Regions from separate parts of the Periweissella cryptocerci genome, predicted to be linked through region 1. Evidence: predicted binding sites of a transcription regulator. Region 1 holds the regulator's gene; each other region holds the start of a gene.
What was found. The regulator Rex, encoded in region 1, represses fermentation and respiration genes when NADH is low (regulators of the CRP and FNR family bind a similar motif). The targets are predictions, from matches to a motif close to TTGTGAANTANTTCACAA.
Positions count from the first base shown of each region.

Region 1 (5,526 bases):
TGTCCTTGCGTCCACCTTTTTAACTGGTTCACTGCGTTCACCAGTGCTGAACTCCCAAACAAAACCTCCGCGTCGCTATGAGAAAGTAAACTTTCTCCCTAATTAAATGTGTTTGTTCGTTCAGCGTGTCCTTGCGTCCACCTTTTTAACTGGTTCACTGCGTTCACCAGTGCTGAACTCCCAAACAAAACCTCCGCGTCGCTATGAGAAAGTAAACTTTCTCCCGCTCCTTGTCGGTTTACATCATACCTGACATTGCGGCGGCTTGGGCTGCAGCAGCGGCGGCGTCACCGGCTGGCTTTGGTTGTTCAGCTACGACAGCTTCAGTTGTCAACAACAAGGCTGATACTGAGGCTGCGTTTTGTAAGGCTGAACGGGTTACCTTAGTAGGGTCCACGATACCGGCCTTAACCATGTCAACCCAAGTATCATCGGCAGCGTTATATCCAATACCAACTTCTTGTTCCTTCAACTTGTTTACAATCACTGAGCCTTCAAGACCAGCATTGATCGCAATTTGACGGACAGGTGATTCAAGCGCGCGCTTCACGATGTTGATACCAGTTTGAACATCGCCAAATTCTTCCAATGCATCAACAGCTGGAATGGCGTTAACCAAGGCAGTCCCACCACCAGAAACGAAACCTTCTTCAACCGCTGCACGAGTAGCGTTCAAGGCATCTTCAATCCGGTACTTGCGTTCCTTCAATTCAGTTTCAGTTGCGGCACCGACCTTAACAACGGCAACCCCACCAGCCAACTTAGCCAAACGTTCTTGCAACTTTTCACGATCAAAGTCAGAAGTGGTTTCGCTGATTTGCTTCTTGATATTTTCAACACGTTCAGCGATTGCGGCCTTTTCACCGTAACCTTCAACAATGGTTGTGTTGTCCTTTGAAACGGTTACCTTAGCTGATTGGCCAAGTTGTGCCAAAGTCGTGTCCTTCAAGTTCAAGCCAAGATCTTCAGTAATCACAGTCGCACCAGTCAAAGTAGCGATGTCTTGCAACATTGCCTTACGACGGTCACCGAAACCAGGAGCCTTAACTGCAACCACGTTGAATGTTCCACGCATCTTGTTCAAAACAAGCGTTGGCAAAGCTTCACCAGTAATATCATCTGCAATGATTAAGAGTGAGCGACCTTGTTCAACAATACCTTGTAACATTGGCAAGATGTCTTGGATGTTACCAATCTTCTTATCAGTTACTAAGATGTATGGGTTGTCCAATGATGCTTCCATCTTGTCGTTGTCAGTTACCATGTATTGTGACATGTAACCGCGATCAAATTGCATTCCTTCAACAACTTCAAGCGTTGTGTCGATACCCTTTGATTCTTCAATTGTGATAACACCATCGTTACCAACCTTGTCCATTGCTTCGGCGATTAAATCACCAACTTCAGCATTGGCAGCAGAGATTGACGCAACTTGGGCAATATCGTCCTTAGTTTCAACCTTGTGTGACATACCGTGCAATGCTTCAACAGCAGCCTTGGTTGCTAATTCGATACCACGACGGATACCAACTGGGTTAGCACCGGCAGTCACGTTCTTCAAACCTTCGTTCACGATGGCTTGCGTCAAAACAGTGGCCGTAGTAGTACCGTCACCAGCAATGTCGTTCGTCTTAGAAGCCACTTCAGCCACAAGCTTTGCGCCCATGTTTTCAAAGTGATCTTCAAGTTCAATTGCCTTAGCGATTGTTACCCCATCATTAGTGATGGTAGGTGCGCCGTAAGTTTCTTCCAAAACAACGTTACGTCCCTTTGGTCCAATGGTTGTCTTAACTGTATCTGCTAACTTATCAACCCCACGTAACATTGCTGCGCGAGCGTCTTCAGAGAATTTTAAATCTTTTGCCATGTGTTAATTTGCCTCACTTCAATTTTATATTTCATTAACGGTTGCCAAAATTCAAACTTTACGTTAAATTCTGCACCATTGTAAATTAGTCGACAATCGCGATGATGTCTTTTTCGTGAACTACTAAGAAATCTTCACCATCGTGCTTGATTTCATTACCAGCAAACTTATCAAACAAGACAATGTCGCCCGCCTTAACTGATAAAGGTGTCAACGTACCATCTTGCAAGAGGTAACCGGCACCAACAGCAATAACCTTCGCTGTGGTTGGTTTTTCGTCAGTACCACCGGCAATCACGATACCGCCGAATGTTTCTTCTTCTTTTTTTTCTAATTGTAAAATAACACGATCACCTAATGGCTTTAACATGCTATCCACCTCCATATGAATTATTTTTAGCACTCTCATTCTCTAAGTGCTAATATCTACAATCACTATCTTATCACGCCCGCAAAAGAATGCAAGTCTTATGGTTAACAAATCCACCCTAATCGACATTTTACATGTGTAATTAGCGCACATTTTGCCTACTTATTTTTCCGCTATATATATCTGTACAAATTTAAAGTGCATTCAGTAATATAAAAAAAGGCCAACCAAAATGGTCAGCCCGAAAAAGAATTAATTATTTATTTTCACCTTCACTGGTGTAGTTTTCAATGAAGTAAATCAAAGTTTGCAATTCGTTAGTTAAATCAACGTTTTGCACGCGAACAGAGTCTGGTACAGTAACACGTAATGGCGTGAAGTTTAAAATCCCCTTCACACCCGCTTGTACAAGTAAATCCGTTGTCTTTTGAGCTGTTTCAGATGGCACAGTCAAAATTGCAATTTCAATCCGTTGATCTTCGATTTGCTTAACTAAATCTTGAATATCATATACTGGCACCCCAGATTGGATTGTGTTAATTAATTCTGGGTTAATATCAAATACTGCCGATACGCGCACATTTGAATTTTTGTGGAAATTAAAGTTTAACAAAGCATGGCCTAAATTTCCCAAACCAATTAAAGCAACATTTGTTAAAGTATCTTGGTTAAGAATCTTCGCGAAAAAAGTTAGTAAACTTTCAACGTCATATCCATATCCGCGTTTTCCCAATGCGCCAAAGTATGAGAAGTCACGACGAATCGTGGCTGCATCAAACTTCACAGCATCTGACAATTCAGTCGATGAAACCCGAGTTTTACCCGCATCCAATAAGAAGTTAAGATAACGGTAATAGATTGGCAAGCGCTTAGCAGTTGCGCGTGGAATTGATGGTTCAGTCACGTAATCGTCCTCCATTTTCACAAATATTATTTTGTCTTGTGAATTTCTTTTCGTTTGCTATTGTAGCACATTTTGCTTGCTTGTGAACTAAAAAACAATCGCATTTTCACAAACTTTTAGGCGCAGCTATGGTAAAATCAACATATTAGAGATAAAGAATGAGGTAAGCCAAAATGATTTTGTTGCAAGTCCAACATGTGGAACGCCGCTTTGGAGCGGATGTATTGTTTAGCGATGTACAATTAGAAATTCAAGACCGCGCGCGGATTGCTTTAGTTGGGCGCAATGGTGCTGGTAAGTCGACCTTGCTGAAAATCATCACTGGCCAAGAAGCCCCTGATGAAGGTGATGTCACTAGCAAGAAAGATCTCACCATGAGTTATTTGGCGCAAGATACCGGTTTAGACACTGAAAATACAATCTGGGATGAAATGCTTGATGCGTTCGCTGAAGTCCGTAAAATGGAAAAAGAAATGCACCGTTTAGAAGCCGTGATTGCTGACCCTAGTTCGGTGACCCCAGATGAATACACCCGCGTACTCGCTAACTACGACCAAATCCAACACGATTTTAACGAAAAAAATGGTTACGGTTATGAAGCAGCTATTCGTGGTGTGCTCCATGGTTTTCAGTTTGAACCGGATCGTTTTGATGACAAGATTAGCTCTCTGAGCGGTGGTCAAAAAACACGTTTAGCCCTAGCTAAAGCCCTACTTGAACGTCCCGATTTATTAATTTTAGATGAACCAACTAACCACTTAGATATGGATACTTTAGCGTGGCTGGAAAGCTATTTACAAAGCTACACCGGTGCCCTCTTACTCGTATCGCACGACCGGTACTTCCTAGATCGCGTTGTCACTGAAGTTTACGATATGAACTTTGGCCATCTTGACCACTATACTGGTAATTATTCCCGTTTCTTGGATACAAAAGCCGAACGTCTTAAGACTGCTTCTCGGGAATTTGAAAAACAACAAAAAGAAATTGATAAGTTGGAAGACTTCGTTAATCGTAATATTGTCCGCGCTTCCACGACCAAGCGGGCACAAGCACGGCGGAAACAACTCGAAAAAATGGAACGGATTGAAAAGCCAACGGTTGATTCATCCCGCGCTCAAATCCAATTCTCAACTGACCTAGAAAGCGGGAGTGAAGTTTTACGTGTCCGTGATGCGGCAGTTGGGTATTCACCCGATCATATTCTCGCTGAACCAATTAATATTGACGTCGATAAACACCATGCCGTTGCTATTGTTGGTCCTAATGGTGTTGGTAAATCGACTTTACTCAAGAGCATCCTAGGCATCATTCCGTTTATCAAAGGATCTGCTAAAATTGGCGCCAATGTGTCGGTTGGCTACTATGACCAAGAGCAACACACGCTCCACGAAAACAAAACAATTGTGCAAGAACTCTGGGATGAGCATCCACAAACGCCAGAAAAGGATATTCGGTCGATTCTTGGCTCATTTCTCTTTAGTGGGGATGATATTACCAAAAAGGTTAATAGTCTCTCAGGGGGCGAACGGGCGCGTCTGATGCTCACTAAGTTAGCGATGGATCACGATAACTTCCTTATCCTTGACGAACCAACTAATCACCTGGATATCGATTCCCGCGAAGTTCTTGAAGTTGCCGTCAACGAATTTAACGGTACGGTCTTATTTGTTTCCCATGACCGGTACTTCATCAATCAGACGGCTACCGAAATTGTTGAAATCTCGCCTGAAGGTTCAAAAGTCTTCATGGGTGACTATGACTACTACATCGAAAAAACGGCGCAAGTACCGGACACCGAAAATGATGTACTAGTTGAAAACTCACAGCCTTCTAAGCAAGATAACTATCAACAATCGAAGGAAGCTCAAAAGATTATTCGCAAACTCCAACGCGCAGTTGATGACCTAGAAGCGCAAATGATGGCATTAGAGACTAAACGTGATGAAGCCTTAGCTGCCATGAATGAACCCGATGTTGGCTCAGATATTGCCAAGCTTTCTGACCTCCAAAAAGTCGTCGATGCAGCAACAGAAGAACTATCCGGCATCGAAGCTGATTGGGAAGAAAAGAGTATGGAACTCGAAGAGCTTCAAACCGAAGCATAACAAAAGGACTTAACTTTACCGCATTTGGTAGAGTTAAGTCCTTTTTGCTATTAGCCAGGCATATCTATATTTGTTAGTTCATTTATTATTAGGCTAGCAATACATTCACCGGTGCCTAAATTTTTATTAATCTAAATCATATGGCTAATATCTAGTATAGACTCTGTTTGTTGATTTATTCAGTCAAATCAACCCGTTTACTTAAGGCATACACGATAACTCCACCAATAACCATGGAACCAAGTTCACCAATCATTAAGCTAATGTAAGTTGGCCA
Region 1 is NZ_CP037940.1:2,003,441-2,008,966, reverse strand. It holds gene groL (chaperonin GroEL) at 239-1,867, opposite strand; gene groES (co-chaperone GroES) at 1,953-2,237, opposite strand; gene EQG49_RS08785 (redox-sensing transcriptional repressor Rex) at 2,494-3,141, opposite strand; gene EQG49_RS08780 (ABC-F family ATP-binding cassette domain-containing protein) at 3,315-5,249, shown strand; gene EQG49_RS08775 (QueT transporter family protein) at 5,425-5,526, opposite strand, start outside.

Region 2 (5,526 bases), 1.4 Mb from region 1:
AGCACCGGCACCAGGATAATCAGCCAAGTCCTTGCCGAGTTGTTCCTTGATAACTTGCGCATAGTGCGTCAAGTTGGCGTCCAACGTTGCTACCATTGCTGGGGTTGCACCCTTTTGGGGACCAAAGACGTATGATGCACCCTTTTCACCAACCAAGGGATTCGTCACATCAGAGGCAATCCGAATGTTCACGTTCGCAAGACGCGCATCAACCGCACTCATATCAATGGTAACTAAGCGATTAAGATCACCACCACCACGTTTAATTGGTTCACCTGCGGCATCGAGGAATTTAACCCCCAATGCTTCAGCCATCCCTTGACCACCATCGTTAGTCGCTGAGCCACCAATACCAATAATGATTTCTTGCATGCCATCATCAAGAGCTGCCTTAATCAATTGACCAGTCCCGTAAGTCGTTGCAATTAATGGGTTAGCCGTGTTTTCGTCAATGAATTGGATTCCTGAGGCTGCTGCCATTTCGATAGCGGCTGTCGTGCCATTTCCTAAAATACCGTATTCGGCACTCACCATTTCACCGAGTGGATTCATCACAGTAGCAGTTTTCAAAACCCCATCAGTGGAATCAACCAATGATTGAACCGTTCCTTCACCACCATCAGCCATGGGAACAAGTTCGTATTCGGCGTTAGGGAAAACTTTGAGCAAACCACGTTTAATGGCATTAGCTGCTTCCTTAGCCGTCATGCTTTGTTTAAAGGAATCCGGCGCAATTACAAATTTCATCGTTTTTCACCTCATATTTGATAAAGTAATTTCCTACTTCATTAAGTAACCGTACATAATCGTACCGACAATTGTCATCGTTAACCCAACAATTGCTTCATATGGAATAACGCGTAAACGTTGTTTGATATCCATGTGCATCGCGTTACCAGTAACGTGGAAATAGTTCCCATGTGGTAATTCATCAATCACAGTGGCACCAGTGTGCATCATTACGGCAGCACCAACTGGTGAAACCCCAAATGACAAGATAGTTTTACCAAATGAACCAGTTCCCAAGATAACCCCAGTTGAAGTTGAGGCAGTTGCTGCAGCCATCAAAATACCAGCAATTGGTGCTAATAAGGTACCAGAAATACCTGCTTCATTGATTAATTTAACAATTTCAACTGACAAGTTTGATGATGAAATCAAGCCACCAATGGCTCCGGCACCAATCAAAATTAAGACCACATCAGTCATGCGCATCAAACCGGCACGCGTGTAGTCCATAATGTGTTTACCTTGCTTCATTGCCAAGATACCGACAATCCCTGCAAATGGCAAAATATACATCGCGTCAACTTGGAAAGCTTCTAACGCATGCACGTGGAGGATTTCACCAATCGGATTAATCAATAATAAGACAATTGCCACTACGGGAGCGACAAATGATGCACCAACACTTGGGTGATTTTGATTTTCTTCTTCTTTTTCAACAATATCACGATCAGTTGGCATTTCCCCTTTGTTCCGGAGAAGTGACGCAACCAAGACAGCCATTGCCAAACCAAACAAGGCAGGAACAAAGTCGGCAATCATCAATGCGCTTGTTTCAATGTGGAAACCACTTGCTGCAGCAATCGTGTTGGGATTAGGTGAAATAATATTCCCTGCTTTACCACCACCAGACAAGGCTACCAGTAAGGCAAGCTTCGAAATATTCAGCTTTTTCCCAACTGCCATCGCAATTGGTGCAACAATAATGATTGAAACCGTGATGAACACACCAACGGAGGTAATCAACATTGTCGCCAGTGCTAAGGCAAAGATTGCCATGTTATCGCCGAGTTTATTAACAATTGTCCGCGCAATCACATCAGCGGCACCACTTTCCATCATTGCACCAGCCAAAACACCGGCAGCAATCACACGAACTACTGTCCCCATGACACTTTGTGAACCAGTGATAACAATTTGTGTGGTCTGAACTAAATTAGCCCCACCAACAAGCGAACCAATCACGGCTCCTAACAACAATGCATAGACGGGATTGAGACGTCGTAAAATAAGAATAATTGCTAAAGCCAAGCCGACTAAAGCGCCAATCCAGCTAACTGAGACACCAGGCATCTTTGAATTCCTCCAATAAAATATATAATAGTAATGATAAGTTAAGTAAAACGTTTAACTTAACGACTTTTCCAATTATACTCTGTGGATTCAAAATTGCACGTATTTTGTTGTTATATTTTTCACATGTGTGCCAATTTTCCACAATTATGTGTCTAAGCAGCTCCCATATTCGTTCAATATCCTCAATTGAACATACTAAAAAAGGCCCGACAAAATGTCCAGCCCATGACCTGTTAATTAAAATGCAAATATAGCGCAAACAAGATTACGATAATCACTAGAAAGCCCGCCGAAACCCAAATAATTTTTGGGTTATGGTGATCTTTACCAAAAAACAATAGCAAAAAACCAACAATTAGTAAAATAGTTAAAAATATTAGCATGTTTTTCATCCCCCTCCGTTAACTCTAACACACTAACTACTTAGAATACTATTAGTCAGCTATTCGTGTAACGTTTTGGCCGCCGCCAATACTTGGGGCAATGAAAAATGACTAAAATTTTTCTAGCGCGGAATTTAGATATGTGTCTCAGATTGATTCCCACTACGAGGCTGGAACCAGTCTGGACACCGTGATGGAAGACAAGCATTTGAAGCCACAGTGCGGTCTTCAAATATTTGCGAAGCTTGGTTCGCTAACGCGCTAACCATCTTCACAAATCCATAACCAGTAACGAAACCCGTTACTGATTATGCCATCACGGTGCGAGCTAAAGTCCAGCCCGCAAAATAAGCCGAATTTCTCCTTATCTTAGTAAGGTAGAAATTCGGCTTATTAACGAATAAAAGGCTGCAATCGTTGATATAACTCACTTAATTCATCACCACGCTCGCTTTGCTCGCTATCGCTGACGAATTAAGTTTCATTATATCAAGGTTGCAGATCGCCTTTTGTCCCACTTCCCTTGCCATAATTACTTATTAAAATTCTTAATCTCTATTGTATCAATAGTTGCGACCTTGGTGTCATCGAGGACATCGGCCTTGAAACTCACTTCATCACCAGCTTGTAAGAACAACGCATCTGGGGCGTTGGCAGTATTCACGTTGAACACGGTTGGACGACCAGCCAATACGAAACTGACAATTGTTTGTTTTGTATCACTAACAGTTGCCGTCCGATAAACCTTACCCGTAATGTCTTTCATTTGCGTTGGGTCAGTTGAGTGGTTATTGCTACCCTTAGTTGCCAACTCATTGCGATAGCCATCGAGTGCTTCTTGGGCCGAGTCACCATCAATTACAATATCATTATCAATCGCATTAATGTAAACGTACTTTTTGAAAATTCCCTTTGAATCAAGTAATGAGATAATCCACGTTGGCACGCCATCGATGTTATACAAGATTGGCATCTTCGCTTCCCATTTCTTTTCCGGATAAATTTTATCAGCAATCGAAATTGCCCCATCGGAATCCATAATCCCAGAATTGGCATCACGGTAATATGTTAATTTACCTGTCCGAGCGTTGATTAAGCTGTACCCTAGTGCTGAATCTTGTTCCGAATTACCACTTGTGAAATCGGTGAAGTACATCAATTGGCCCTTCGTATCTAATAATGGGGTCAATTTACCACCTTCATAGATACCATTGTCAGTTGGAATTTTCACGCCACGTTTGGCACCAAATGATGTTTGGTTCCACCAACCTTTACCATAACGACCGAAATATTCATTCATATCATTCGCGGCAGCACTAGTGATTGGCGCATCAACAAACTTCGGTGCTTTATTTGCATCATACAATTTCACTTGGCCAGTGGTAGCATTTAAAATAGCGGTCTTAAATTCATTAAAATGCATCCGACCTGAAACACCATATTCTTTGTAAAGTGTTTGCACGTAGTATGGGGTTCCCTGATCATCGAGTTCTAAATTCAACGCACCCGTGCTTGCATATGTTGGGAATGCTGCATAAATTCGCCGGGCAGCATCATAATTTAAATATGCTGAAGGTGAATATTTCAACGGCTTTTGAATAAATTCCGGTTGTGCGTCGACATCAGTCGCACTAATAATGAAGTATCCTGGGACATCACGATTCTTCAACCAGCGCCAGAACCCGTTAAATTCAACGGTTGCGACATACACGTATTTGCCTTGATACACTTGTGCGGTAATTCCACCCAGTGAGTACATGTTCGAGTTAGGGATTACACTGAATTTTTGTTGCATTTTACGTTTTGCAGTATCTGGTGCAATCGCAATTGGCATGTCCCGCGCCGACGTTAAGAGTTCTGATTTATTTTCAGTTTTGCTTGGTAGCGTGTCATAGACATTATTAATGCTCGTTACCCGTGTGACTGATTGTGTTGCCACTAAGACAATTCCCAAAAGCACGAACAAAACGGTGATTAAAATGTATTTTTTCGCAAAACCACTCGGCGTGTGCTTGCGATTTTTGTGATTACTATTGGCCCGATCCATGAGTGATTCAAGCATGCTAGCTAGTGAGTCACCCACTGACAAACTCATCAAGTTGATAACGCTTGCCATAAAGCCCAAGAACAAGTTCACCGCAAGCAACGTTGAGAGGTTTTTAGCGGGCAATGAAACATACAAGAACGCCATGATTACAACCAGCTCAATCACGGTTGAGCCGATAAACCACTTCCACTTACGACTATAGAATAACGCAATCAGGTTAGCTAGTAACAAGCCACCCCCAAAAACGACGGTAACATTAAGTAAATTTAAAAGCATTTATTATTCCTTTCGATTTGCATAATATATTCATTATACTAAAAAATGCCTCGAGCCGCAGTAATCCTCGAGACATTCGTTATTTTACATTAATTTGTAATTAGCATACATTTCATCAGTAATAGCATATTGCACCGTATCACTAACGATGCCTTTGACAATCAACGACTTTAAAGCAATTCCTTCGCGTTGCATGCCTATTTTAATCATTACGCGACCAGACTTGGGGTTAAGGACATCGTGTTCCGCATGGATGCGCACTAAATTCAACTTCTCAAAACCAAGTTGCACGATTGCATTAGCAGCTTCCGGCATAATTCCTTGTCCCCAGTACGCTTGATTCAAAACATATCCGATTTCGGCAGACCGATTATTATCATCCAGCCGTAAATCAATTGTTCCTACCAATTTACCAGCATACTCAATCCCCCACTTTCCCAATGGATTGAGCATGAAGTAACTCTTAATACTATTTTCGATTACATCCTCAATTGATTTAGCCGGCGGTACAGAAATAAATTTGACGGTTTCTTCGTCGCGTAAGTACGCATAAATATCTGCCGCATCGGCTAACGTTACTGGTCGTAAAGTTAACCGTTCCGTTGTAATTGTCGTATATGCCGCTAACTGTGCTTTCAAAGTCATTTGTCTACCTCATCTATTTCCCAAAACGCTTAGCTTACGCCATACCAATATCTGAAATTTGGCGTGCTTCAATTAGTCTGATTATACAGTATC
Region 2 is NZ_CP037940.1:336,525-342,050, forward strand. It holds gene EQG49_RS01460 (glycerate kinase family protein) at 1-747, opposite strand, end outside; gene EQG49_RS01465 (GntP family permease) at 781-2,079, opposite strand; gene EQG49_RS01470 (DNA-binding protein) at 2,998-4,788, opposite strand; gene EQG49_RS01475 (GNAT family N-acetyltransferase) at 4,873-5,433, opposite strand.
Region 2: the regulator Rex is predicted to act here: its motif matches at 2,190-2,207, upstream of EQG49_RS01465 (GntP family permease).

Region 3 (5,526 bases), 310 kb from region 1:
CATGAATTGTCATTAAATCTAGTAAGCTTTGTGATGGATGTTGGCCATTACCATCGCCCCCATTAACTAATGCCGTGCTAATGTTGTCATCGGCAACCAGTGGCTCATACCAGCCTCGTTGGCTATGCCGAATGACCGCAATGTCCACGCCAATCGCTTGTAAAGTTTTGACGGTATCGCTTAATGATTCACCTTTAGTCACTGAGCTTGTTGATGGGTTAACATCAATCAGTTGGATTCCCAAGCGTTTTTGCGCCATTTGAAATGAACTATGTGTCCGTGTACTGTTTTCAAAAAATAAGTTAGCGGCAAAAACTGGCCGTTTTAAGTGAACTTGTTTTCCATCCCGAAATGCATAAGCCGTATTCAATAATTCAATGAGCTTGTCATTTGATAATTCGTTGATGTTTAAAAAGTTAGCTAAACCTGTCATGATTGCGATATCCTTCCCAAATCCTCATTGTGCAAATCCAAAATTACATTTACCTGTAACCAAACCTTTTAGTAACGTTTTTGCTGAAAATAAAAACGGCTACCCTACTCCAAAGAGAGGGCAGCCGAAACTGTCATAATATGCGTAAACCGATGCATCTCTCTCTGGAGGCTAAATTAATTGGTCGTATCTATTATTAAATTGTACATAAGTAACAAATCGTTGTTGCAAGTGTCTCGTGCTTATTGGGATAAAAAAACTCCCCGCACCATGAGTATGGTCGGAGAGTATCGTAAGTCATGTCTAAAGCTATCTCGTAGCTGTATACTTGCCTTGCGTGGCTCTCTGGCCAACAATTAAAGGACGCTTGCGTTTCATTAAGTATAGCAGTCATATATACAAAATACAACGGTTAATTGGCGTAATTACCGAACAATCTAGTAAAAGGATTTACAGATTATTCAGTTGAGTTGAAATTTGTTCGGGATTGTTTTGCACATTGACAAAAAGCATGGCGATAAGTGCGGCAATCCCCCCGACTACGACAATAATTATCGCGCCGTAAAGCAACCAGTTACGTAACAGGTGTTCTGGTGTAAATTCAGTTTGGCGCCGAGTCTTTTTGCCTACTAGCGCCGTTGGAATCAAGGAAACAACAAAGAAAAATAATCCCCCAAGATCACCTAACAACCATAACAATCCCAATAATGGTGGCATATCGACATCACGTAGCCTACGGACTGAACGGGCAATCGTTGGTAACGCAAGCGCTAGACCAAATATCGCTAACACGACTAAACCAATAATACTGACAACCACCCCAGCGTTCGTGGCTGCCTCAGTCCCAATCCCAAACAAAATACCGATTGGCAAGCCAAAAACAACACTAATAATTGCCCCAATGATGTACAGACCTAAAGTCCCCCACCAAAAATCCCCTCGCGTCGCCCGCGAGGTAAAATCAAATGCGTGCGTAAAAAATTGCTTAGTTGCCGGAATTAAACTCGTTTCTGCATCACTAGGATTAACTAGCGTGGGCTGTTGATATCCATTCACAGCCGGTTCAACTAGTTGTGTTTCTATAGAATGCGAATCATCTTCCTTAATCCCTGATTCATATTCATGATCGATGTATTCTTTTTCTTCAGACATAATGATAACCTCCAATACTTTTATTTAGCGCCATATCTTCGATGCTGGTAATACTACTAACATAACAGTCCTAAGCTAAGCCACGGAATGAGTAATAAGATAGCTAACAACAGAAAACTGAAAGGCTTGATACTTTAAGTATACAATATGCCCTAATATTGTGCATTTATCAACTTAGTAATATCGAATTAATGATGTCTATTGGTCCTCTTTTTTTCCATACTACCGTGGACTGTGGTTAGCAACTATTTTTAGCTAGTTTGAGTATTATTCCTAACTAACGGAGTGGCGGTAAATTACTTGGCGGGCGCAGCCTTTACACCGCGACTGGGGCAAGATGTGTGAAACGCATATTTCCGCTGAGGATGAGATGAGGACTCTTGGGGATTTATTCCCCTAGAGTCCCAGCTTATCCGAGTTTGCCAAGACCGTACTTCGGCTTGGCAATGAGCTTCCAACGCGGTGCGCCAAGTAATTTACTGGCACGCAATGGCCAAGTTTATTCAATCCCACGTCAGACGAAATAGGACTGTATCAATAATCTCCCACTAAGCAAAAAAGCGCAACACCTTTGATTACCAAAGGGCTCCGCTTCTTTTCTAATATATTCAAGGACTGGGGATGTTTTTTCATCCCAGCACTAATCCTAATTCCGTTTATTTTAATGACTAGAACTAAGAAAATTGCCGGCCATTAAAAGTCACATCTTAGAGATCGATTGAAAATTCTTCTGAAGTTGCACGGTACAAAGCTTCAACATCAGCTGGTGTCATTTTAGCGTAGGCGTTCTTATCAAGGGCATCAATGCGAACTGCTTCGGCTGCCATTTCAGCAAACTTAGTGTCTTCTTCAATGCCAAGACCTTGGAGGGTCATTGGGATATCTAATGATGCAAAGAAGTCGTGAGTTGCCAAGATTGCTTCCTTAGCAGTCTTCATCTTGTCATCATTCTTAATTCCCCAGACATTTTCACCGTATTGAGCGAACTTATCAACCGTCGTCGCATCCAAAGCAAATTCCATCCAACGGGGCGTTAAAGCAGCCAATCCAGCACCGTGAGTAATATCGTAGTATGCTGATAATTCGTGTTCAATTGGGTGCACAGTCCAGCCGTTCTTCTTACCCTTACCAGTTAAACCGTTCAAGGCAAGTGATGAGGCCCACATCAAGTTAGCACGCGCATCGTAGTTAGTTGGATCTTGCATTGCGATTGGGGCGTTCTTGATGACTGTTTTCAAGATACCTTCAGCCACGAAGTCTTGAATATCAGTGCCTTCAGCGCGGTCAAAGTATTGTTCAAACAAGTGTGACATGATATCAGCTGAACCAGCCGCAGTTTGCCACTTAGAAACAGTAAACGTGTTTTCTGGGTTCAAGAATGATACTGCTGGAATTAAATTCCAGCCAGTTGTTCCCAATTTTTCATTCGTGTCAAAATTAGTGATAACTGCATTCCGGTTCATTTCAGTCCCGGTTGCAGAAAGAGTTAAAATATCAACCAATGGTAATGCTTCGCCCACCTTGCTTGCATCCTTAACTAAGTCCCAGGCATCGCCTTCGTACTTAGCACCGGCAGCAGCAACTTTGGCGGCATCAATAACTGAACCACCACCAACGGCCAAAATCACGTCAATGTTGTTTTCGTGTGACAACTTAACGGCTTCACGGACTGATTCGATCCGGGGGTTAGGTTCAACACCACTTAATTCAGTAACATTTAAGCCGGCCAATTGAGCAAGCACTTGGTCGTACAAACCAGACTTCTTAATTGAACCACCACCATATATGAACAATACATTGTTACCAAATTGGGCAACAGAGTCGTGTAAAGCGTCTAATTGGTCCTTACCAAAACGAATATCAGTTGGTACGTAAAAACGGAAATTTTCCATGAGTTAATTACATCCTTTATAGTTGTTATCTATATAATAACGCTTAGAGGGTACTCCAAGGCAAGTATTTTTTACTGATGCGTGTTTAGTAATCAAAACTGGCCACTGTTAATGCTAAAATCGTGGACAACTACCCGCAAACTTAACGCGAGCAGACACCATAGTATCCCCCCCGTCTGTTGGCATTTTCAAATAAAAGGCCCTCTTCCGTCCGACGTGGGATTCTCATTTCTGTACTTTTGTTTAAGCGTACTTACGTATCACGGAATATACCTTAGGCACTAGTTTGAGCACATCACAAAATCAGGGATAACTAATTTTGTTGAATCTACACCCTATCACTTTTTTGCCAGTTTGAGTATTATTACTAACTAACGGAGTGCCGGCAAATTGCTTGGCGGGCGCAGCCTTTACACCACGACTGGGGTAATATGTGTGTAGCACATATTTCCGCTGAGGATAAGATGAGGAGTCTTAGGGATTTATTCCTTAGAGTCCCAGCTTGTCCGAACCGACCAAGACCGTACTTTGGCTTGGGAGGCTGCTTCCAGCGTGGTGCGCCAAGTAATTTGCTGGCACGTAGTGGCCAATTTTATTCAATTCCATATCAGACGAAATAGAGCAAAATAAAAAAGATCGAAATATAAATTATCTCGACCTCTTGTGCTTATTTAGCTCGTTTTGGTGTTTCTGCTGTCTCTTGGCTTGCTTCTGGTTCATCATCTGTCGCATCAATTTCTTCAACGACAGGTATTAAAGTTTCCCAACCACCCGCGTTGATGAGTTCCAATTTTTCATTGAAGAAAGTAGCAATTTTAGCTTTAACAGAATCTGCATCATCTAAGTAGGCCGCAACTGAAGCTGCAAAATCAATAAACAATCCAGATTGCGAAACCAACTTACTTTCAACAATCATGTACACGTTAATTTCATTATCAACAGTTTCGTCAATCAACTTGTTCATTGCATTAAAATAGCGCAATGGTAAGTTGATAGCTGCGGTTTCAAGACGCAAACTAATAGTATCTTCGGGTTCAGGGGCATCGATGATGATTTCACCTTGTGCTAACTTATCAGCGCGTAATTGCTGATCAAAGAAGTTAAACAAATCATCCAAGTTAACGGCAGCTTCATCGGCAGCCGTCACTGACCATTTTTCAAAAGCTTCTTCTTTTACCGCGGTTAAAAATTCTTGTCCATCCATTTGCATTACTTCTTACCCCCTTGTTTGTGATAAACGCCTGCTTCTTTGCGGAACCAGAAGGCTGAGCGTGCCCAGAACACTTGCATTGCGATGCCGGCTAATAATAATAGCGTCGCAAAGAGCTTCATCCCAACACCATAACCAGCTACCGTACCCCAAACTTGGGCAAAACCTGAAATGAACGTCAATAAAATCAAAAGCATCCCAAAGGCTTGTAAGTAGATGGCCATTGGCATTCCAAAACGGATCAAAGCCAATGAAGCCACAAAAATTACAACCATGACAACTACTGACGCCCATGGCGATGCCTTAGTGTGCAATGATAAGATAATATCAATAATCACAAAGATAATCAGGGCCGCAAGCCCATAGCGTGTTGCATCTGCTAAACTATTTTTTTCCATGTATAACACTCCGAATTTATTATTATGCTAATAAGTCTAAAACTTGTTCTTCGCTAATTCCTAAGAAATATTGCTGCAAATCAACTGTTACCAACACCGCTTGGATACTTGAGCGATCATACCGGATTCCAGTTAAGCGGTCGGCTAGTTGACTTGCTTCTTCAGGGCCAAAGAAATCGCCAAAAAAAGTTAACTGTTTAATAATACCATTTTCAACGTTTAAACGGGCATCAATCGTTCCAGAATCAAAGTGTTGGCGCTTTTTTACAGTAAATGCCGGTGAAGCACCATATACCCAATCCCAATTGTTGTACACATCTTGATATATCTTTTCAATTTTTGCTTCTTCATCCGCACTAATATTAACTTCATGTGCTTTGATTTCAGCTAAATCATCTACTTTAAACATATGGCGGAGTAAGTTATCACGGAAATCAGGGA
Region 3 is NZ_CP037940.1:2,310,565-2,316,090, reverse strand. It holds gene EQG49_RS10140 (aspartate carbamoyltransferase catalytic subunit) at 1-433, opposite strand, end outside; gene EQG49_RS10135 (DUF805 domain-containing protein) at 884-1,585, opposite strand; gene EQG49_RS10130 (iron-containing alcohol dehydrogenase) at 2,293-3,477, opposite strand; gene EQG49_RS10125 (hypothetical protein) at 4,145-4,687, opposite strand; gene EQG49_RS10120 (hypothetical protein) at 4,687-5,085, opposite strand; gene lplA (lipoate--protein ligase) at 5,108-5,526, opposite strand, start outside.
Region 3: the regulator Rex is predicted to act here: its motif matches at 3,500-3,517, upstream of EQG49_RS10130 (iron-containing alcohol dehydrogenase).

Region 4 (5,526 bases), 170 kb from region 1:
TTTGACTGCCAACACTTGCATTGCTACCACCGTTGATTTGTAAGCTTTGTCCTACAAAAATTAATTGCGGGTTAGCGATGTGGTTATCTTGAGCAATTTTATTAACGGTTGTCCCGTTAGTAGCAGCAAGTGCTGAAAGTGAATCCCCCGATTTAACTGTAACTGTGTCCGCATTAGCGATAACCGTCCCACCGGCTAATAATGCTGTCGTGACAAATGATGATAATGCGATTTTCTTTAAATTAAATTTATTCATATTATCCTTTGTTACCCCTTTTTGTTGTGTACGACATGAGTTATTGAACAGTGATAAGCATATCAGTCCAGTATTGCGATGCATTTACGACATAATTACGTCTGAATACAATCTAATGACATACATTTAATGCAAAATGCATAAACAATGTACGCAAAAACATTAGAAAATGATTATAAAAGTGGTTTAAACTAGGGTTCACAAGGCGAAATGATGAAGAAAATTAATCGAAAACTGATTGCAAACTAATGACAGGAACACGGAATTTGACGCAAGCGCGCAATAATTAAAACTGGATTAGGTAGGTAACACTGAATAATAATTCCATTTCACAACGTAAATGGGTTAAAATAGCTCTATTAATCAGAAAACGGATGACGATAAAATGGATAAACAAACAATGTTGGCTAATCGGGATGCAGTAAAAACGATTGCAGCAACGAGCATTAATACTTTACGTGAAGCACTCCAAGTTATGCAGGACACAATCATTGCGCGTGGTGGTGAAATTATGGAACCATTGGTCAATGAAATTGCGATCATTGATTTCAATAATCACGTGGCGAAGTTTGATAAGGTTGCCGACGCAGATAAAACTAATAAGCAGGTAGAAGCTGAATTTGACTATTTTGCTGAAACTGCCGAAGGGAACATTGATGATGTTACCGAATTAGTGGCACAATACGACATTTTTAGTGCAGACTTCAAACAACGAGTAGCTGAATTAACGGCACAGTTTGAAAATGATGGCGAATAAAATGCGACGCTTTATCGCACGTTAATAAGCCGGATTTCTACCTTTATGATAAGGAGAAATCCGGCTTATTTTTGGTACTTTAGTTATCAGCGTTCCATTTTAGGATAACGGTTGCCAACTTCGACTGTGGCAGTCAATTCAAAGACTAATAAGATAATCCCGCCGACAATTGGAATCAGTTGAATCCACCACCAACCGCCGGAACGGTTAATGTCATGTAAACGTCGGACAACGATTGAAATCGTCGCAATCAAGTAGAGAAAACCAACAATTCCATAAATAATTGAATAAGCTGCTGAACCTGCAGTGCTGTTACCGAAAATAAGCCCGGCAACAAAGGAGACAATAATCGATAGAATAATATTACCTAATGCCGCCCACCAGAAATCACTGCGCGTTGAACGAGTTTGGAAATCAAACACGTGCGTCCAAAATAATTTAGTTGCTTCAATCATGGTAATTACTTCCTTTCTTTGATAAATAAAATTGCTAATACAATATTCATTCTAGCATAGTAGTAGTTTCTGGTATCGGATTTTGCTTAGCACTAGTTTGCATACTATAAATTCTGAACAACCACTGAATTACCGATTGATTAAACTGGTGCATTATTTCAGCGGTTCAGTTCGTTTTCAATGCATTTTTTGCCCACAACGACTGTTTTTTTCTAGTTTTGAGAATTATGACTAACTAACGCAGTGGCCAATTTTATTCAATCCCACGTCAGACGAATTGGAATCAAAAAACGCCCATGACCGAAACAGCCATGAGCGGTGATACTTGTTCAAATATATAAGCTTACCCAAGTAAATCTTTTGCTTTGTCCTTGAGGTCGTCAAGATCAACGTCCTTCAAGAGATCTTCTGCTTTGTCTTTAAGGTCGTCAAGATCGACGTCCTTCAAGGCATCTGTTGCTTGATCTTTAATATCATCAATATCAAAAGGCATCGGATACACCTTCTTTCCACTAAATCTAAATTGACATACTCTTTTCGAATGAGGCTCTAAAAACAAATCCCTTTGTAAAGAGAAACCCTATCTCTTCTACACTTATATTATACTGCGATTCTCAAAAAAAGGGGTGAGATATGCTCACAGAATATTCATATTTTTTATGCTTTTTATTCACATGTGAGCAATGGAACTATTAAAAACGGTGGTAATAATCAATTTCACGTGAAAAATATTTTAAATTGTGATAACTTACACTTTCTTTTTGAAAACGTTTGCATTAGAATGTAATAAGTAAGCGATATTAAATATGATGAATTAAGACAAGTGAGGAATTTAAATAATGAAAGCAGCAGTTGTTCGTGAAGTACCAGATGGTTTTGTTGATATCTTAGAAGACTGGAAGCCCCGCGATTTGAGCTTCGGTGACGCCTTGGTTGACGTGGAATACGTTGGTCTCTGTCACACTGATTTACACTGTGCAAACGGTGATTTTGGTAACCCTAATGAATTGGGTGAACGTAACGGTGCTTTCCGCCGTGTTATTGGTCACGAAGGTGTTGGTCGCGTGTCTAAGCTTGGCGAAGGCGCATCTGACTACTTGAAAGTCGGCGATCGTGTATCAATCGCTTGGTTCTACGACGCATGTGGCGTTTGTGATTTCTGTGTTTCAGGTAATGAAACTTTCTGTCGTAACGTTCGCAACTCAGGTTACACAATTGATGGTGCAATGTCACAACAAGTTGTTGTTAACGCTAAGTATGCAGTTAAAGTTCCAGAAGGCTTAGATCCAGTTGAAGCAACTTCAATCACTTGTGCCGGTGTTACAATGTACAAGTCATTGAAGGTTGGTGAAACTAAGCCTGGTCAATGGGTTTCAGTTCACGGTGCCGGTGGTCTTGGTAACTTGGCTGTCCAATACGCACACAATGTCTTTGGTGCTCACGTTGCTGTTATCGATGGTAACGAAGATAAGTTGGCTGCTGCACACGCCAATGGTGCTGAAGTTATGATTAACCGTAAGAAGGTTGAAGACGTGGCTGCTGAAGTGCAAAAGGCAACTGGTGGTGTGCACAACGCCCAAGTTACCGCAGTTAACGCAACTGCCTTTAACCAAGCCGTTGATTCATTGCGCCCAATGGGTAAGTTAGTTGCCGTTGCTTTGCCACAAGGTGACATGGCTTTGAACATCGCTAAGACTGTTCTTGACGGTATCGAAGTTCGTGGTTCATTGGTTGGTACGCGTGCTGACTTGAAGGAAGCTTTCCAATTCGGTGCTGAAGGTAAAGTTAAGCCTATCGTTGAAAAGGTTGCATTCAGTGACATCAACGAAGTTATCGATGAAATGAAGAACGGTAAGATTACCGGTCGTAAGGTCTTCGATTTCACTACTCTTTAATATTAATCAAATAGCCCGATTCCCCTTATCACAAGGGAAATCGGGCTATTTTTGCGTTATTAATGTTAATACTGGGAAAGTGGGTTCTAATTTTTCTGACGTGGGATTGAATGAAATTGGCCACTACGTGCCAGTAAATTACTTGGAGCACCACGCTGGAAGCAGCCTCCCAAGCCAAAGTGCGGTCTTGGTCGGTTCGGATAAGCTGGGACTCTAGGGGATAAATCCCCAAGATTCCTCATCTCATCCTCAGCGGGAATATGTGCTGCACACATATTCCCCCAGTCGCGGTGTAAAGGCTGCGCCCGCCAAGCAATTTACCGGTACTCCGTTAGTTTGGAATAATGCTCAAACTAGCAAAAACAGTTACCAACTATAGGACGCAGTGGCATGAAAAACACTGATAATAGAACCCTAGTAATTTGATACTTGAAAAGTACGGAAACGACAATCCCACGCTAGAATAAATAGCGCCGGAAAGTGGTACAAAATGCGGGTTGCAACCTTGATATACTGAAACCTAATTCACGACCCGAAATACTCACGTACCAATATTTACTTAAAGAAAATCTGCCAGACAATGTGGTATGTCGCCCAGAAAACCCAAATGGAGATAATGACCATTAATATCAATAGGGCAATCGGCATGAACCATTGTTTGGGAATCGCGGCGGCTTTGAAATCATTCGCGAGTAATTGTCCTTGGATTGCTAAAGTTACGTTTTGATTAGCTTGAATCATTGGCACAGCTAAAGTTACGTAGTTGCCGTTATCCTTTGGTTGCGCGATGACATTATTAATTGGCTTATCAATAATTTGTTGCTTAACAACTTGGTACGTCAAATGGCTCGTACCACTATGAATATAGAAAAGGGCACCAACGGACATGTTAGGTAAGTGCCCGGCAAATGCATTGATGGTATTGGGTGCAGTCGCAAGGAGCGTACTTGTTTGGCGGGAGGCGTTAGTTAAACTCGCCGAACCGGAAACTAAAGTAATGCCTTGGTGTAACTGGGCGGCCAAGGTTGTTTGGAAAATGGGGAGGGGTTGACCATCCGCTTCAAAGTAGAGATTGGCGATGGATTGTTGCGCAGTGCTCCGGAGACTAGTGAACACTTCACTTAACGCCTTTTTCCAGCTAGCTTGGGGATTGACGTAAAATGGTGCGGTGGTTTCAGTTTCCATGACATCGTCGAGATATTGTTGCTCAAGCGTGCTACTCATTGTGATGTTGTATTGATGGAGTGGGGGCGAACTGGCTACACTGAGTGGCGATAATTTTATACCGAGAATTGCGACCATGACAATACAAGCGAGGATAATTTTTTTAGACATTGACGCCCCCTTTCCTGAATTTTATAGATAAAGTTTACTAATTCAATAATAGCGAATCGATATGAAATAACTATGAACACGGTTTGATATGTTAAAATAGATGTATTAAATTTACGAGAAAGCAGGGGTGCTAAGTGCATAATTGGGAATTACCCCGATTTGTGTTTTAGCATGGGATAGGTGGATTATGAAATTTCATCAATTGTCGTGGACTGAACGCTTGCGCGAAATGGTCACACAGGGTCATTTATCAGTGGCAGATCAGGCGTTATTTACAGCTAACTATGATGCCGTTAATGAGCAAATGATTGAAAATTATGTAACCAGCTATCGATTACCAGAAGGTGTGGTGCCAAACCTGGTTGTGAACGGGCAGACATACATGGTGCCAATGGTGACCGAGGAACCGTCAGTTATTGCGGCAGCCGCTAATGGTGCACGCATGATTGGTTTGGGTAGTGGTGTCAAAGCTGAAATCCTTAATCGGCAAATGATTGGTCAGGTTCTCATACACGACGCTGATTTTGAGCTAGTTGTTGACTATATGCAAGCACATCAGGACGAGTTAGTTAACTTAGGTAATGCCGCACATCCTTCAATGGCAGCCCGTGGTGGTGGCTTAACAGATATTCGCGTGCGTGATTTAGGTGCTGGCTATGTTTCAGTTGATTTGCTGGTCGATACTAAGGCTGCGATGGGTGCAAATGTTGTTAACACAATGGCAGAAGCTGTTGCCAATGATTTACGTAAGCGCGATTTAGGACAAGTGACAATGGCTATTCTATCGAACTTGGCGACCGAATCATTAGTTAAGGCAACGGTAGCAAT
Region 4 is NZ_CP037940.1:1,832,020-1,837,545, forward strand. It holds gene EQG49_RS08085 (C40 family peptidase) at 1-256, opposite strand, end outside; gene EQG49_RS08090 (hypothetical protein) at 642-1,013, shown strand; gene EQG49_RS08095 (DUF805 domain-containing protein) at 1,100-1,468, opposite strand; gene EQG49_RS13720 (hypothetical protein) at 1,812-1,961, opposite strand; gene adhP (alcohol dehydrogenase AdhP) at 2,308-3,363, shown strand; gene EQG49_RS08105 (sortase family protein) at 3,919-4,698, opposite strand; gene EQG49_RS08110 (hydroxymethylglutaryl-CoA reductase, degradative) at 4,886-5,526, shown strand, end outside.
Region 4: the regulator Rex is predicted to act here: its motif matches at 2,207-2,224, upstream of adhP (alcohol dehydrogenase AdhP).